DNA from 4 places in the Rossellomorea sp. H136 genome. Region 2 is predicted to be linked to each of the others. Evidence: riboswitches for the same ligand, from Rfam matches in the RefSeq annotation. Region 2 holds a riboswitch; each other region holds the start of a gene.
The links. A riboswitch is a leader RNA that binds a small molecule or an ion and turns the genes downstream of it on or off. The one in region 2 is predicted to bind S-adenosylmethionine.

Region 1: linked by a shared signal. The riboswitch ahead of ACYH0O_RS09140 (2,3-diketo-5-methylthiopentyl-1-phosphate enolase) and the one ahead of metK (methionine adenosyltransferase) in region 2 are both predicted to bind S-adenosylmethionine.
Region 3: linked by a shared signal. The riboswitch ahead of ACYH0O_RS22405 (methionine ABC transporter ATP-binding protein) and the one ahead of metK (methionine adenosyltransferase) in region 2 are both predicted to bind S-adenosylmethionine.
Region 4: linked by a shared signal. The riboswitch ahead of ACYH0O_RS23980 (sugar ABC transporter substrate-binding protein) and the one ahead of metK (methionine adenosyltransferase) in region 2 are both predicted to bind S-adenosylmethionine.

Annotation. Positions count from the first base shown of each region.
Region 1 is NZ_CM166371.1:1,807,937-1,810,138, reverse strand. Features, by position in the region: gene ACYH0O_RS09140 (2,3-diketo-5-methylthiopentyl-1-phosphate enolase) at 1-1,058, opposite strand, end outside; SAM riboswitch class I at 1,170-1,272, opposite strand; gene ACYH0O_RS09135 (aminotransferase class I/II-fold pyridoxal phosphate-dependent enzyme) at 1,323-2,202, opposite strand, start outside.
Region 2 is NZ_CM166371.1:3,901,688-3,903,889, forward strand. Features, by position in the region: gene metK (methionine adenosyltransferase) at 1-1,053, opposite strand, end outside; SAM riboswitch class I at 1,267-1,410, opposite strand; gene pckA (phosphoenolpyruvate carboxykinase (ATP)) at 1,736-2,202, shown strand, end outside.
Region 3 is NZ_CM166371.1:4,450,599-4,452,800, reverse strand. Features, by position in the region: gene ACYH0O_RS22410 (LacI family DNA-binding transcriptional regulator) at 1-541, shown strand, start outside; SAM riboswitch class I at 755-866, shown strand; gene ACYH0O_RS22405 (methionine ABC transporter ATP-binding protein) at 939-1,952, shown strand; gene ACYH0O_RS22400 (methionine ABC transporter permease) at 1,942-2,202, shown strand, end outside.
Region 4 is NZ_CM166371.1:4,787,330-4,789,531, reverse strand. Features, by position in the region: gene ACYH0O_RS23985 (CTP synthase) at 1-552, shown strand, start outside; SAM riboswitch class I at 753-859, shown strand; gene ACYH0O_RS23980 (sugar ABC transporter substrate-binding protein) at 955-2,040, shown strand; gene ACYH0O_RS23975 (sugar ABC transporter ATP-binding protein) at 2,057-2,202, shown strand, end outside.

The sequences.
Region 1 (2,202 bases), 2.1 Mb from region 2:
CCACCACCTGCATTAATGACACAATCTAAACCAAAATCCTTCACTAAAAGGGGCACAAGCGCAGGATGAATGCCTGCTGACGGTACGGGCAATGCTCTTCTTAAATGATCGTCATCCTTCGTTAACTCATGGCTTACGGATATAGCTTTGCTCTTCTCTAATGCGACACTTCCGTATGGAGATGGAAATAAAGAAAAATCAGCTCCGGCCATTCGTAGGAATTTCCCTAACCATAAAGAATAGCTCACACCATATGCAGGAGATGAAGCAACAGCACCTGCGAATGCAGGATGTGCCATAATCGGCAATCCGATCTCAGGGTCCTCCCTCAACTCTTGAAGAACATCCAGGCCGTAAGAAAATACATTGAATAAAAGGGCATGGGCTCCAAGTTCACGTGCTTTTCTTGCTTTATCACGTAATTCTGAAGTCCTTCCTGTAAGGTTTACTGCATACAACGTTTTCTTACCTGTCTCTTCAAACAGCTCCTGTAACACTCTTTTCCCTATATTGATCCTCTCAGTGAAAGGTGTCAGTGGATTATCAAAGAGAATCTCATCGTCTTTTACTACATCAACTCCCCCAAGTGCCTGGGCCTTTAATTGAGTTTCAAGGTAGTTAAGATCCCTGCCGATCACGCCTTTAAAGATGCTCATTAACAGGGGTCTTTCTTGTACACCTGCTAGCTCCCTGATTCCTTCTATTCCAAACCGTGGACCAGGATAGGCTTTTTTCAAGTCACTGGAAAACTCTATATCTACTAATTTCACTTCACCATCAAGGGACAGCTTGCCGAATACCGTAGCAAGGATGGCTGGAATATCATTTGAATAATTATGACCGGGATAGCCAATTTCCACCTTGCCTCTCGGGCCATCTTTGCCTTCCCACTCTTTCACGGAAACGACTCTCCCCTTGTATTTGCGCAATTGGTCCTGTTCCAGGAGCGGTAAGTCCGTCCATGAACCGACCGTCAATCCCAGGGCGATCCCCTCTGCCTTTTTGTCAAATGATCCACTATTTCCTTTTATTTCATATGTGGCTATCACTTCACTCATTGTTGTCCTGCCTCCTTTTGAAATTGCTATTCTTAGCCGCAAGTTGATTTCATAAGCCTGGGCAAGCAAAAAACCTCTTCCAAATAAGAAGAGGTTTGATAAAGTCACTCTTTCTTATCTGTCAGCTTTATTGCTGCAAGAATTAGCACCGTGCTTGAATAAGTCGGTTGCCGGGCTTCATAGGGCTGGTCCCTCCGCCTGCTCTTGATAAGAATTTCATTATTCATTATTTCAGTTGGATTATTGCACCAATTATAACTTCTGTCAATCCCTTTTATGGAATAATTCTAAATTTTCTATACGCGAAACCGCTTCTCTTATCCGCTGGTTTGAGGTTAAGAGCCCTACACGTACATACCCTTCTCCGAATTCTCCAAAGCCTACACCCGGGGCTACAGCAACTTTGATTTTTTCAAGTAAATAAGTAGAGAACTCTACAGATGTGAAGCCCTCAGGTACTTTTAGCCAGGCGAAGAAGGAGCCTTGTGGAGCTTTTACATCCCACCCTATTTCCTGAAGTCCGGAGATTAATAGTTTTCTTCTTTCTTCGTATGTTGAAACCAGTGCATGCACACATTCCTGGGAACTTAAAAGCGCTGTGGTAGCCGCTTCCTGAATGGCTCCGAACAGACTCACATATAAGTGATCTTGAAGGAGGTTAATCGCTTCAATGACACTTTTATTCCCTACTGCAAACCCCACTCTCCAGCCAGCCATATTATACGTTTTCGATAATGTATAAATCTCAATCCCCACATCCCTTGCTCCATCTGTTTCCAAGAAGCTTATGGGCTTATTTCCATCAAACCCTATAGCTCCATAGGCAAAATCATGTACAACACAAATATCATGCTGATTGGCAAGAGTGACTGTTTCTTCAAAGAATGATTTTGTGGCGATCGCTCCAGTAGGGTTATTAGGGTAGTTCAGAAACATTAGCTTCGCATTTTCCAGCTCGTTACGGGAGCGTTCACTATAATCGGGAAGAAATCCATTCTCCTCTCGTAGAGGCATTTTTATCATTTGTGCTTCTGCCAATGCTACCCCTGATAAATAATCGGGGTAACCGGGATCGGGCACCATTACCCCATCACCAGGATTCAATAAACATTGAGGGATTTCAACTAACCCGGCCTTTCCTCCG
Region 2 (2,202 bases):
ACGCAGATCAAAGTTGTTGCGAACAACGTCAATTAGTACGTCTTCTGATACTTTACCTGTTCCAAATGTATCAACGGAGATGGATACCGGTTGAGCAACACCGATCGCATACGCTAATTGAACTTCACATTTTTCAGCAAGTCCTGCTGCCACAATGTTCTTCGCTACATAACGTGCTGCATAGGCTGCTGAACGGTCCACTTTCGTTGCATCTTTACCAGAGAATGCACCGCCACCGTGACGAGCGTACCCACCATATGTGTCAACGATGATTTTACGTCCTGTTAACCCTGCATCACCTTGTGGTCCGCCGATAACGAAACGACCAGTCGGGTTGATGAAGTATTTTGTTTGCTCATCGATCAGTTCTTTCGGTACAACAGGATCGATGACATATTCTTTTAAATTACGTTGGATTTGCTCAAGCGTCACTTCAGGGTGATGCTGAGTTGAGATTACGATCGTGTCGATGCGAACCGGCTTATCGTTTTCATCATATTCAACGGTTACTTGAGTTTTTCCATCCGGACGTAAGTAAGGAAGGATTTCTTCTTTACGAACTTCAGTCAGACGACGGGAAATTTTGTGAGCAAGGGAAATCGGTAGAGGCATAAGTTCTTTCGTTTCATTACAAGCGAATCCAAACATTAACCCCTGGTCACCTGCACCGATTGCATCGATTTCTTCATCCGTCATTTGACCTTCACGAGCTTCAAGTGCCTGATCTACACCTTGAGCGATATCAGCAGATTGCTCATCGATGGATGTTAATACAGCACATGTCTCGGCATCAAAGCCATATTTCGCACGAGTGTAGCCAATTTCACGGATCGTTTCACGAACGATTTTTGGAATATCGACATACGTACTCGTTGTAATTTCACCCGCAACAAGAACAAGACCCGTCGTAACAGACGTTTCACATGCTACACGAGCATTCGGATCATTTGTAAGAATTGCATCAAGAATTGAATCAGAGATTTGGTCACAAATTTTATCTGGATGTCCTTCGGTTACGGACTCAGATGTAAACAGACGACGATTAGTTGACATCAAGGTTCCTCCTTAAGCATAATTGTTAGATTTTTGATCTAACAAAACATTAAACAGATACGGTACTCATTCCCTAAGTAGTATGAAGTAAACATGGTTTTTTTATAAAAAAATCATGCATTATGTGCATTTGATCCACTATAAACAGAAAAAACCCTTCCTCATGATTAAAGCAATAGAGGAAAGGTTTCAGATCATAGCCGCGCCTTTTCTCTCTTATCGTTCAAGGTTCATAGACCTTGCCTCAGTTTAGCACCTTCGCTTAATCGGATCTTTCAGACAGAAAGAATCCATTCACTATTTAGCAGGTTGCTGGGTTTCATAGGGTCTGCTCCCTCCACCAGCTCAGGATAAGAGTATCCGTTCAAGGAACAATAATAACGTTTAGTACAAAGGGTGTCAACTTTTTTTCAAGTGACATGTTTAACCATTCAAGCTTACTCTTATCATGATTCCAACCTATCTTGCCCTCATAAAATAACCTAATTAGGCAATGAGGCTAAACATTATGATATTTTTTTCATATATATAAGAAGATACAAGCTATATTTGGACGAAAAATGTGACAATATGAAGACACATTATAAAAATGAATAAATAGTATAGACTAATGGTTCAATTGTGTTATACTATTTTTGTGAAGCAAACGAGATCATTAAATTTATATAAAGGAAGGGTTCTAATGAATTCAGTGAGCATGTCTAATGAATTAACAGAATTACTTAACGGTCAAAACATTCAGGAACAATTATCTGTTTCCCAACTAGTTGAAAAAGTCCTTCAACGAAATGAAGGCGTTTTAACATCATCAGGTGCAGTCAGAGCAGAAACTGGTAAATACACAGGACGCTCTCCTAAGGATAAATTCATTGTAGAAGAACCATCCACGAAGGATAAGATTGAGTGGGGTTCTGTCAATCAACCAATCTCTTCAGAATCATTCGATAAATTATATACAAAAGTATTAGATTACTTAAAAGAAAAAGAAGAAGTATTTTCATTCAAAGGGTTCGCAGGTGCTGACCCAAAACATAGACTACCGATTCAAGTGATCAACGAATTCGCTTGGCATAATCTTTTCGCTCACCAATTATTCATTCGCCCTACAGGAGAAGAGCTTAAGGGTCATCAATCAGAATTCACCGTCGT
Region 3 (2,202 bases), 550 kb from region 2:
CGTCACTCAGATAGAAGTCGATAACGTTCACGGAGCCTTTGTGGCAACGGAACACTTGATTGAAAACGGGAGTCGTGACATTGCCTATATCAGCGGACCATATAACTCCCATGACAATGAGCTGCGTTTTCAAGGATTTCGGGAGGCTCTCGGGAAACACAATATCGAGTACAAATCAAAATGGAAAGTATCAGGGGGGTTCACTCGTGAAGGAGGCTATCAGGCCACCAAAATGCTGATCGCCCAGAGAGATGTCCCACACGCCATCTTCTACGCAAATGATGAAATGGCCATCGGTGGCTTACAAGCACTAAACGAAAAAAACATTTCAGTACCTGGAGACATTTCTATCATTGGTTTTGATGATATTCAACTGTCAGAATACGTTTCACCTCCCTTAACGACCATGAGGCAGCCAAAGTATGAAGCAGGTGCACTGGCTGTTCATCTTATCTTTCAAATGCTCTTAAAGGAAGAGGTCGACTCTTACTACAAGCTGACAACCGAGCTTGTGGAGCGGGAATCTGTGAAGAGGCGTTGATTGGACAGGGTTACCCGGTCCTTACCGAGTAGTGGGAGGGAGCGGGTTTTTCTGTTATATGAATACATTGAGGTGCTGACCAAAAAATATTTCCTTGATATGCAAGCGAAGATAGCGCTTACATAAACATCCATGCAAATTACCCTATTGACATCGCCACCAATCCCCAGTATTATCCTCTATAAGATGAAAATTTAGAAAATTACATACTTTCAATTATCCAGAGTGACCGAGGGATCAGGCCCTATGACGTCCGGCAACCTCCAGTATTAGTATTGGAACGGTGCCAATTCCTGCAGAATGATTTCATTCTGAGAGATAAGTCGAGATAAACAGGCGATGCTTCTTTCAGTTGAAAGAGGCATTTTTTTATTGGACTAAAAAAGGGGTGTGCACATTGATCGAGATTCGGAATTTGGTGAAAACGTACAAAACAAAAAAGCAAACGGTGGTCGGTGTCGATAACGTTTCCGTAAAAATTGAAAAAGGTGAGATCTTTGGAATCGTCGGATACAGTGGAGCGGGGAAGAGTTCACTCATTCGCTGCTTAAATCTATTAGAAACCCCTACATCAGGAGAAATTATCATTGATGGACAGGATTTTACGAAGCTCACGTCTAAACAACTAAGACTAGCCCGTCAAAAAACGAGCATGATCTTTCAGCATTTTCACTTGATCAAATCCAAAACGGTTTTTGACAATCTGGCTTTTGCTTTGAAAGCGGCTAGTGTGCCAAAATCGAAAATCAAGCCCAGGGTCGTCGAGCTCCTTAAGATGGTTGGTCTTTCTGATAAAGCGGACGCCTACCCGGCTCAGCTTAGCGGAGGACAAAAGCAGAGAGTCGGGATTGCAAGGGCCCTGGCGAATAACCCATCGGTTTTACTTTGCGATGAAGCGACATCGGCACTCGATCCGAATACGACGAAATCGATTTTGAAGCTATTGAAAAAAATCAACAAAGAACTGGGTTTGACGATCGTGCTCATTACCCACGAGATGGAAGTGGTGAAGGAAATCTGTGACCGGATGGCCGTGATGCAGGATGGAAAGATCGTAGAGGAAGGTCCGGTATACGACCTGTTTGCCGAACCGAAACAGCCTTTAACGAAGCAATTCATTGAAACGATCCTTCAATTTGAACTCCCGCCACACCTCGTGGAATCAAGAAAAGGAAAGCTGATCAAAATCCAATTCAAAGGATCGATCGCAGAAGAAAGCGTCGTTTCAGAAGTGTTCCAGAAATACAAAGTGCAAGGCAATATCCTTCACGGCAAGATTGAATATATTCAGGAAGTGCCACTCGGGATTTTTATCATGGAACTGATCGGCTCCCATGACGAAATCGAAGCCGCAATCCGGTATATCACGCTGAAGACACAGAGCTTGGAGGTGCTTGAGAATGCTGCCTGATTCATTGACTGCGATTTTACCAGAATTGAATAAAGCCTTTTTTGAAACAATATATATGGTGGGGATTTCACTGGGAGTTGCGATTTTAGTGGGATTACCGCTAGGGATTCTTCTTTTCGTAACAGACAAAGGCTTGTTTTTACAAAATAGTTTGATCAAAAAGGTCGTTGGATTTGTCGTCAATATGGTGCGGTCGGTTCCGTTCATCATTTTATTAGTCGCACTCTTACCATTAACCAAATTATTGACC
Region 4 (2,202 bases), 890 kb from region 2:
CCAGGCGGTTTCGGTGACCGTGGAGTAGAGGGGAAAATCGCTGCGACTCAATATGCCCGTGAAAACAAGATTCCTTTCCTTGGAATCTGCCTTGGAATGCAGCTGGCATCTGTAGAATATGCACGTAATGTCCTCGGTCTTGAAGGAGCTCACTCTGCTGAGTTGGATCCTGAAACGCCATACCCGGTCATCGACCTGTTACCGGAACAAAAGGACATCGAAGATCTTGGTGGAACACTGCGCCTTGGACTATACCCATGTAAGCTGACGAAAGGTTCAAAAGCCTATACGGCCTATGATGGAGAAGTGGTTTACGAGCGTCACCGCCACCGCTTCGAATTCAACAATCACTACCGTGAGCAAATGGAAAAAGCCGGCTTCATCTTCTCAGGCACAAGCCCTGATGGCCGTCTTGTGGAAATCATCGAGCTAAGCGACCACCCATGGTTCGTCGCATCTCAGTTCCACCCTGAATTCACATCACGCCCGACACGTCCGCAGCCTCTATTCAGAGACTTCGTGGAAGCATCACTTGCGTATGGTGAGAAATAAGATTTCTTTCGGAACTGCTCTCCCTGGTTTGGGAGGGCGGTTTTTTTGTTATATTGGGTAATTTAAGAAAAATTAAGAAAAATTTTGTCAACTCTTCTTTAATCCTCTATAGAAAATTCCTAAAAAGAATATTGACAATATTCCCACATATCGTTAATATATCGATTATAGCGAAAGCGAACTATACCAAATTTCATAATCTCTTATAAAGAGTTGGCAGAGGGACTGGCCCGATGACGCCCGGCAACCTACCGTACACACGGAAAGGTGCTAAAACCTGCAGGAAGAATTTCCTGAGTGATAAGAGTACGTTTATTTATATATAAACCTCTTTTCTCTTGGGAAAAGGGGTTTTTTTATTTGAAAAATTGAGGTATATCACCTCGGGAGGAGAAAAGAAAGATGAAAAAAACGACATCATTACTCGTATTACTCGCACTTATTTTCAGTTTAGTGGCTTGTCAGCCAAAGGTATCCCAGGAGGCGGACGCAGACAGTGGAGATAAGAAGGAAGCAACGTCTGATCATCCGTTAGCCAATAAAAAGATTGCCCTAATTATGCAAATCAATTTAGGGACATTTTCCGCTCAATACATAGAAGGTGTCAAAGAGCAGGTAGAGAAGTTTGGTGGAAAGGTTCAAGTATTTACGTCTGAAGGAGATTTGGCAAAAATGTCTTCTAACCTGGATGCGGCCATCAATCAAAAGTTTGATGGGATCCTTATCGATCATGGGACGAAAGAAGCACTGCAATCAGGGGTGGAAAAGGCGAAGGGACAAAGCATACCGGTTGTCGTGTTTGATGCGGATGTTGCAGCAGAAGAGGTGACGGTCCTCGAACAGGGGGATCAGCAAATGGCTGAACAAACCTTGACGAAGCTTTCAGATGAGCTTGGCGGTAAGGGTGAGATCGTGAAGATTTGGGTTGCGGGATTTGCACCGATGGAAAGACGCCAAGTGGCCTATCAGGAGTTTTTAGGGGGAAATCCCGACATTAAAGAGGTGGCAGCATTTGGAGCAGCTACTCAAAATACAGCACTCGATACACAGGCACAAATGGAGGCGATTCTGAAACAGTACCCGAATAAAGGTGACATCGATGCTGTCTGGGCTGCCTGGGATGAATTTGCGAAAGGCGCCGTCCGGGCAATCGAAGCGGCAGGGAGAGAAGAAATCAAAGTATATGGAATCGACATGAGTGATGAAGACCTGCAAATCATTCAAAAAGAGGGAAGCCCGTGGGTGGCATCGGCAGCCGTTGACCCGAAAGATATCGGCCGCGTGCAGGTGCGTTTCTTATATCAAAAGCTGGGTGGTCAAGATACACCTGAGAAAGTAAAGCTTGAGCCGGTCTTTATTGAGAAAGAAGCATTGCCTGAAGAAACGATCACGACAGATCAATTACACGAGCATGTAGATGGCTGGGGAGCAAGTGAGCAAGGCTATACAGATGAATTGAAAAACCTTGAAGGATCGTTCACAGAATAGAAAGGAGTTAGAAGAGATGACGTCTCCACTGTTAGAAATGATTGATATCAATAAAACCTTCTCAGGAGTGAAAGCCATAAAGACTGCAAGCTTCGATGTGAAAGAGGGAGAGGTTCATGCTCTGTTGGGGGCGAATGGTGCAGGTAAAAGCACGCTGATGAA